Regions from separate parts of the Mesorhizobium sp. CA13 genome, predicted to be linked through region 2. Evidence: riboswitches for the same ligand, from Rfam matches in the RefSeq annotation. Region 2 holds a riboswitch; the other holds the start of a gene.
What was found. A riboswitch is a leader RNA that binds a small molecule or an ion and turns the genes downstream of it on or off. The one in region 2 is predicted to bind thiamine pyrophosphate.
Positions count from the first base shown of each region.

Region 1: it holds a riboswitch for thiamine pyrophosphate, as region 2 does, so the genes downstream of both, LB566_RS11000 (Ykof family thiamine-binding protein) here and thiB (thiamine ABC transporter substrate binding subunit) in region 2, are expected to answer to the same signal.

Region 1 is NZ_JAIUHS010000003.1:414,253-417,652, reverse strand. Features, by position in the region: gene LB566_RS11010 (ABC transporter ATP-binding protein) at 1-54, opposite strand, end outside; gene LB566_RS11005 (ABC transporter permease) at 51-806, opposite strand; gene LB566_RS11000 (Ykof family thiamine-binding protein) at 895-1,503, opposite strand; TPP riboswitch at 1,494-1,607, opposite strand; gene LB566_RS10995 (hypothetical protein) at 1,826-2,143, shown strand; gene msrA (peptide-methionine (S)-S-oxide reductase MsrA) at 2,300-2,818, opposite strand; gene LB566_RS10985 (hypothetical protein) at 3,002-3,313, opposite strand.
Region 2 is NZ_JAIUHS010000006.1:295,525-298,924, reverse strand. Features, by position in the region: gene thiP (thiamine/thiamine pyrophosphate ABC transporter permease) at 1-741, opposite strand, end outside; gene thiB (thiamine ABC transporter substrate binding subunit) at 826-1,824, opposite strand; TPP riboswitch at 1,867-1,982, opposite strand; gene LB566_RS17195 (thiamine diphosphokinase) at 2,071-2,715, shown strand; gene LB566_RS17190 (ABC-F family ATP-binding cassette domain-containing protein) at 2,717-3,400, shown strand, end outside.

The sequences.
Region 1 (3,400 bases), on a different contig from region 2:
CACGTCGAGCCCTTCGAAGGCCTTGCGCACATGCCGCAATTCGAGCCGGTTCATCGCCAAGGCCCCTTTCCTGGGGCCTGACCGCCGGCGGCCCGTTCCCAGGGCATGGCAAGGCGCTGGACCAGCACCGTCAGCCCGAACAGGACGAGCGTCAGCACGGCGCTGACGGCGACGGCGGCCAGCACCAGGTCCGGGCGGAAGTTGTTCTTGGCGTTGAGCATGTAGATGCCGAGGCCCTTCGCCGCGCCCGCATATTCAGCGAAGATGGCGCCAACGACGGCATAGGTGATGGAGATCCTGACACCAGCGAAGAAGTAGGGCAACGCCGATGGCAGCCGCGCCAGGACGAAGACACGCCAGCGCCCTGCCCCCATGGCGCGCAGCATTTGACCGATCTCAGCCTCCGTCGCCTCATAGCCTTCGGCCAAAGCCACCAACATCGGAAAGAAGGTGACCAGCGCCACCAGCATGACCTTGGGCATCAGCCCAAAGCCGAACCACAGCACCACCAGCGGTGCAATCGCCACCAGCGGCAAGGTCTGGCTGACCACGAAGACCGGAAAAAGGGCGCGCCGCAATGGCTGGGAGAAGTCGACCAATATCGACAGCACAAAGGCACCGCTGAGCGAACAGGCAAAGCCTGCGAGCGTGGCACGTAGGGTTGGCACGCCGTTATCGGCCAGCGCGTGCCGGTTGAGCATTGCCTGAGCGAAGACGCGCGATGGCGCCGGGAGGATTGTCGGCTTGACGCCACCAAAGCGTGCATAGAGTTCCCAGGCGGCCAGCAGTAGCCCCACCGAAAGCATCGCCGGAGCGGTTCTGGCGATGAGGTCCACGATCGGACGCGAAGGAGCGGACGGGGAGGACACGAAGGTACCCGGAGCGGGCGCGCCGTCAGACGGCGGTGGGGCTGTTGGCCGAGACGGTGACGTCGAGCGTTACGTGGCCGGCACCCGGCCCGAAGCGGCAAAAGGCCTCGTTGAGTGCAGTAAAAATGGCGCCTGCGTCGCCGCGCAACTTTGTGCAGAAATGCTTGGAGCGCTCATATACGCCCGACTGCTTCAGGAAGTCGATGCAGCCATAGATCTCGTCCATGTGGTCGTCGGTGCCCATGACATAAAGCGAGAACTGGGCCGCCGCCGGCTGGCCGGTGACGGCCACGCCGCGCACGGCGGTGATAGCGGCTTCCTTGCGCGGGCCGAGCGGCCCGGCAGGTCCGCCAAACGCGTCGGAGCGGCAGATTGGATCGTCCGGCTCGCCCGGGCAGCCGCGCGAGATGGCGGCCGAAAGCACGCAATGCTTGCCGCTGCGCGCTGCCGCCACGAACAGGTCGCGCATGGCAGGAAACAGCACCTCGGGCGGTCCGACCAGCAGGGTCGAGATATCGTCGGTCTCAATCCTCAGTCGATCACGATAGGGATCGAGCGCGCCGAGCGCACCAAGGATAACGCCGACGAAATCGTCGGCCATGGGATATAGGGAAATCTGTGCGCCTGAAAACATCGCCCGCCTCGCTCCGCTGGTATTACCCAGATCAGCTTCTAGGGTCCGTGGGCTTGCCGCCCTCGTCTCAGCCCCGACCGTACGGAGCACCCCTGTGGATGAGCGCGTTAAAGCACCAATCGGGCGGCTATGAAAGCAGTTTTTTCAGGACCATCGCCGGAAATGCATTGCGCCAAGCCTGATTTATGGGCGGTTCCGTCGGGCCCTGTCTTGAGCGAAATTTGTCCGGAACCTTAGCCACGACGAGTGGTTGTCCCTATAGTCGCAAACGCGACGAACTTCGTAGAAACGAGCGAAGACTTCACAGAAATGGAGACAAACCATGTTCATGAAAATCCTCGCAGCTTCGGCTCTTACAATCGGTCTCGCCACTTCGGCGATGGCGCAAAATACTGGCGGAAACGGCGCCGATAATGGGCCTGGCAGTGGCCAATCGGTCACGGTCGACCCGAACACGCCGGCATCGCCGAACACGGTGGATCCTGGCACGACCGGCAGCACGACCGTCATGCCCGACGGCATGAATTCGAACGCGGACCGGAACTGTCCGGCCAGCCCACAAGGTGCTCAGCCGGATGCCAGCCACACCGCTCCGGGCACGGCTTCGCCGACCGTCAATGACAAGCATTGCGGCAAGTAGCCATTCGCCGAAACTGCCGGAGAACGCCACGGGACGCCTGTTCCGTGGCCTCTCCGTCTCTGGATGTTTCACCCTCGCCGAACAGGCAGGCGCCTGAAAATGCAACCCGCCATCGGCCGAGCCTGGCAGGAACCGGGCTTTGTTCGGTCGGGGCGCCTACGAAACAGCCTTTTCGCGAACCGGCAGCTTCCAGCCCGGCCTGACGAAATGACAGGTGTAGCCGTTCGGGTATTTCTCCAGATAGTCCTGATGCTCGGGTTCGGCTTCCCAGAACGCGCCGGCCGGAGCCACCTCGGTGACCACCTTGCCGGGCCACAGGCCCGAGGCGTCGACGTCGGCGATGGTGTCTTCGGCGACGCGCTTCTGCTCATCGCTGGTGTAATAGATCGCCGAACGGTAGCTCATCCCCACATCGTTGCCCTGGCGGTTGCAGGTCGTCGGGTCATGGATCTGGAAGAAGAACTCCAGCAGCGTGCGGTAGCTCAGCCTGGCGGGATCGAAATTGATCTCGATGGCTTCGGCATGGGTGCCGTGGTTTCGGTAGGTGGCATCAGGCACGTCGCCGCCGCTGTAGCCGACGCGCGTGGACAGGACGCCCGGGATGCGTCGGATCAGATCCTGCATGCCCCAGAAACAGCCGCCGGCAAGCACTGCGCGTTCGCTTGAAGTCGCCATATCAAATCTCCCCAAAGCAACTCCGGGAAAGGTTGTAGCCGTTTCCGTCCGGATTTGCGCAAGATAAAACTGGAGGCCCGGCGCTATGACAGCCGCTCCAGGATTTCCCATAGATGGGCATTGTCGTCGGCTTCGTCCAGTCGACGGGCGCGTCCTGCTGGCGATCACCACGGGCGCGCGGCGTCACTCCCCAGACTTGAACCTGCGCACCACGACCTCGAATACGATATCCGAGATCCACATGGCGCAGACGCCGATGAGGAATGCGGCCGCCAGCGTCGTGGTGTCGTCATTGGCCATCGGCAGGCCCATGGCGCGGGAATACTGGACCACGGGCAGCGTCAGATAGGCGGCGGCGAGCGCGCCGCAGATCGGCGAGGCCACCATCTCGCGCGGCTTGTAGCGGTGGCGCGACAGCGCTCGCAATATGCCGCCGGACAGGCCGGCGACCACCACCGGCACCTTGATACCGAGCAGGTCGAAAATATCATGCATCATTTCATTGTCTCGCGATCAGGCAACAGATGACCGATCCGGCACCGAAGATGAGCAGTCCCCGAGCAGCAGGACCCGAATCGAGCG
Region 2 (3,400 bases):
CAGCGTCAGCGCCACCGCCCGCGCGGGATCGAAATCGAAGCGCAGCGCCTGGTAGATGCCGACCTCCAGCGTGGTCGCGCCGGGGCCGCCGCCCAGCGTCAGTACGATGGTGAAGGATGTGACGCAGAGCATGAACACCAGTCCGGCGACGCCCGGCAAGGCGGCGCGCAATGTCGGCCATTCGATCAGCCGGAAAGCTGGTGCGGCACCCATGCCGAGCTGGCTCGCCAGCCGCCACTGGTCGGTTTGTATGGTTTGCAGCGCTTCGAGGAACAGCCGCGTGGCCAGCGGCAGGTTGAAGAAGACATGAGCAACGAGGATGCCGGACAGGCCATAAATGCCCGGCCAATTGTAGCCGCCGACCGCACCAAGGAAGCCGGCGAAATAGCCGGCACGGCCATAGAGCGCCAGGATGCCGAGCGCGGCGACGATCGCCGGCAACGCCAACGGCAGGGCGAAGAGCTGCAGCATGAAGCCGCGGCCGGGAAAGCGCGGGTGCCGCGACAGCGCGCGGGCCACGAACAGCGCGGGCGCCACCGACAGCAGCGTCGAAAGCGCCGCCTGCCACAACGTGAAGCGCACGACGCGCAGGAGATAAGGATCGAAGGCTGCCCAGGCTCCGGAGAAATCGTCTGCGCCTTCGAAAAGAAGCCCCGCCAACGCGCCGCCGATCAGCAGCGCGATCGCGGCAAGCGCAAGGATGCCGGCGGAGATGCGGGGGTCAGAGGATGCGCGTAGCACGCCGGACCGCCGATCTTCGGATCACGGCACCCATGAAGGGTTGCGTTCGCCGTAGAGCAATCATCGTTCGATCATATGGCTAAATTACTTGCTCATCACCGCCAGCCACTCATCCACCCAGGCCTTGCGGTTGGCCGCGACCTCCTCGGGACTGAACAGCAAGGTCTTGGTCGGCTTGACCAGCTTGCCGAAGGCCGGATTGAGCGGCTTGTCGGTCTTGCCGGCCGGGAACATCCAGTTGGTCTCGGGGATTGCATCCTGGAATTTCGGGCCGGTCATGAAGGCGATGAACTTTTCCGCCAGCGGATTTTTGGCGCCCGTTCTGGTGATGCCGGCGACCTCGATCTGCAGATATTCGCCCTCCTCGAAGGAAGCGGCCTGGTAGCGCTCGGTGTTCTCGGCAACCATGTGGTAGGCGGGCGAGGTCGTGTAGGACAACACCATCGGCGCCTCGCCCTTGGTGAACAGGCCGTAGGCCTCGCTCCAGCCCGGCGTCACGGTCAAGACCTTCGCCTTGAGCTTGGCCCAGGCCTCCGGCGCCTTGTCGCCATAGACCGACTTCACCCACAACAGCAGGCCGAGGCCCGGCGTCGAGGTGCGCGGATCCTGGATGACGATCTTGTCGTCGGCGCTGCCCTCGACCAATTCCTTCAGGCTCTTGGGCGGCGTCTTCAGCTTCTGCGTGTCATAGACGACGGCGAAATAGCCATAGTCATACGGGACAAAGATGTTGTCGTTCCAGCCGCCCGGCACATTGAGCCCGGTCACGGCGCCATGCGGCGCAAACAGGCGGGTGGCCTTGGCATCGGCGGTGAGATTGGTGTCGAGGCCCAGCACGATGTCGGCCTTGGTCGCGACCCCTTCCAGCTTGACGCGGTTGAGCAGCGCGACGCCGTCGGCGACCGAGACGAAGTCGACATCGCAGCCGCATTCGGCCTCGAATTCCTTCTTCACCACCGGGCCGGGACCCCAGTCGGCGGTGAAGCTCTCATAAGTGTAGACGGTGAGCTTGTCCTTGGCCAAGGCTGGCCCGGACAGAACCACGACCATTGCAGAGACAAGGGCGGATAAAAGCGTGCGCATCGGCGCCTCCTTCGTTCGGGTTAAAGGAATTGAGGCGTCGGACTGTCCGAAACGTCTAATCCCTCCGCCGGTACAAACCGGATCAGGTTCAGCGGGTTGGCGAGACTGCCTCTCAGCCGGTCCGCGAAACATCGCGTCCGGCACCCCGTTAGAGCGCTTCGACACATAGGCCCGGCCGGTGAACCGCGCAAGTGGCAGTTTGCCGGCCTTCCGTTTCCGCTGCCGGGCTGGTAAGGGCCACACGATATGAGCACATTCACCATCCTGCTTGGCGGCGATCTCATCCGCACGCCACGGCTCGACCGTCAAGTCGAGGGAACCCGCGTCATCGCCGCCGATGCCGGCATCGGCCATGCGAGGACGCTCGGCCTTGTGCCGGAATTGTGGGTCGGCGATTTCGATTCCGTGCCCGCCGACCTGCCGGATGAGTTGGCTGCCGTGCCGCGCCGAACCTTTCCTGCAGAGAAGGACGCCACCGATGGCGAACTCGCGATATCGGCCGCCCTGGAGCGCGGCGCGACCGGCCTCGTGCTTGCCGGCGCCTTCGGCGGCAAGCGCGCCGACCATGCCTTCCTGCACATGGCGCTCGCCCTGCGGCTGGCCGGGGCCGGGACAAAGGTGCTGTTGACCAGCGGCGCGCAGGAAGGCGTTCCCCTGGCGCACGGCACGGCCGGCTTCGACTATGCCGACCGCACCCTGTTCTCGATCCTGGGTTTTTCCGAGCTTACCGGACTGACCGTCGCCGGTGCGAAATGGCCGCTTGACCGTGTCAAGGTCGCGTTCGGCTCGTCGCTGACCATCTCCAACGAGGTCAAGGGCAGGCTGGAGATCGCGCTGGGAGCGGGCCGCGCGCTGCTGCTCGCCCATCCCTATCCCTTGCCAGAAAGCTGACATGGCGCCGCCTCTTCTCAATCTCGACGGAATAAAACTGACCTTCGGCGGCACGCCCCTGCTCGACGGCGCCGACTTGGCAGCGTCGGCCGGCGACAAGATCGCGCTGGTCGGCCGCAACGGGTCCGGCAAGTCGACGCTGCTCAAGATTGCCGCCGGCCTAATCGAGCCGCAGGACGGCGAGGTGTTCCGCCAGCCATCGGCGACCGTCCGCTATCTGCCGCAAATGCCCGACATGGACGGCTTTGCAACCGTGCGCGCCTATGTCGAGGCCGGGCTCGGTCCCGCCGACGATCCTTATCGCGCCAGCTACCTGATGGAGCATCTCGGCCTCTCGGGCGAGGAGCGGCCAGGCGACCTGTCTGGCGGCGAAGCCAGGCGCGCCGCCCTTGCGCGCGTCATGGCGCCGGAGCCCGATATCCTGCTGCTTGATGAGCCGACCAACCATCTCGATCTGTCGGTGATCGAATGGCTGGAAGAAGAACTCGTCCGCACCTCCTCGGCTCTCATCGTCATCTCGCACGACCGCCGTTTCCTCGAGCGCGTCTCGCGCGCCACCGTGTGGCTCGACCGGGGTCAGACCCGCCGGCTGGATAAGGGCTTTGGCCATTTCGAGGAATGGCGCGACCAGGTGCTTGAGGAAGAAGAGCGCGAACAGCACAAGCTCGGCCGCCAGATCGTGCGC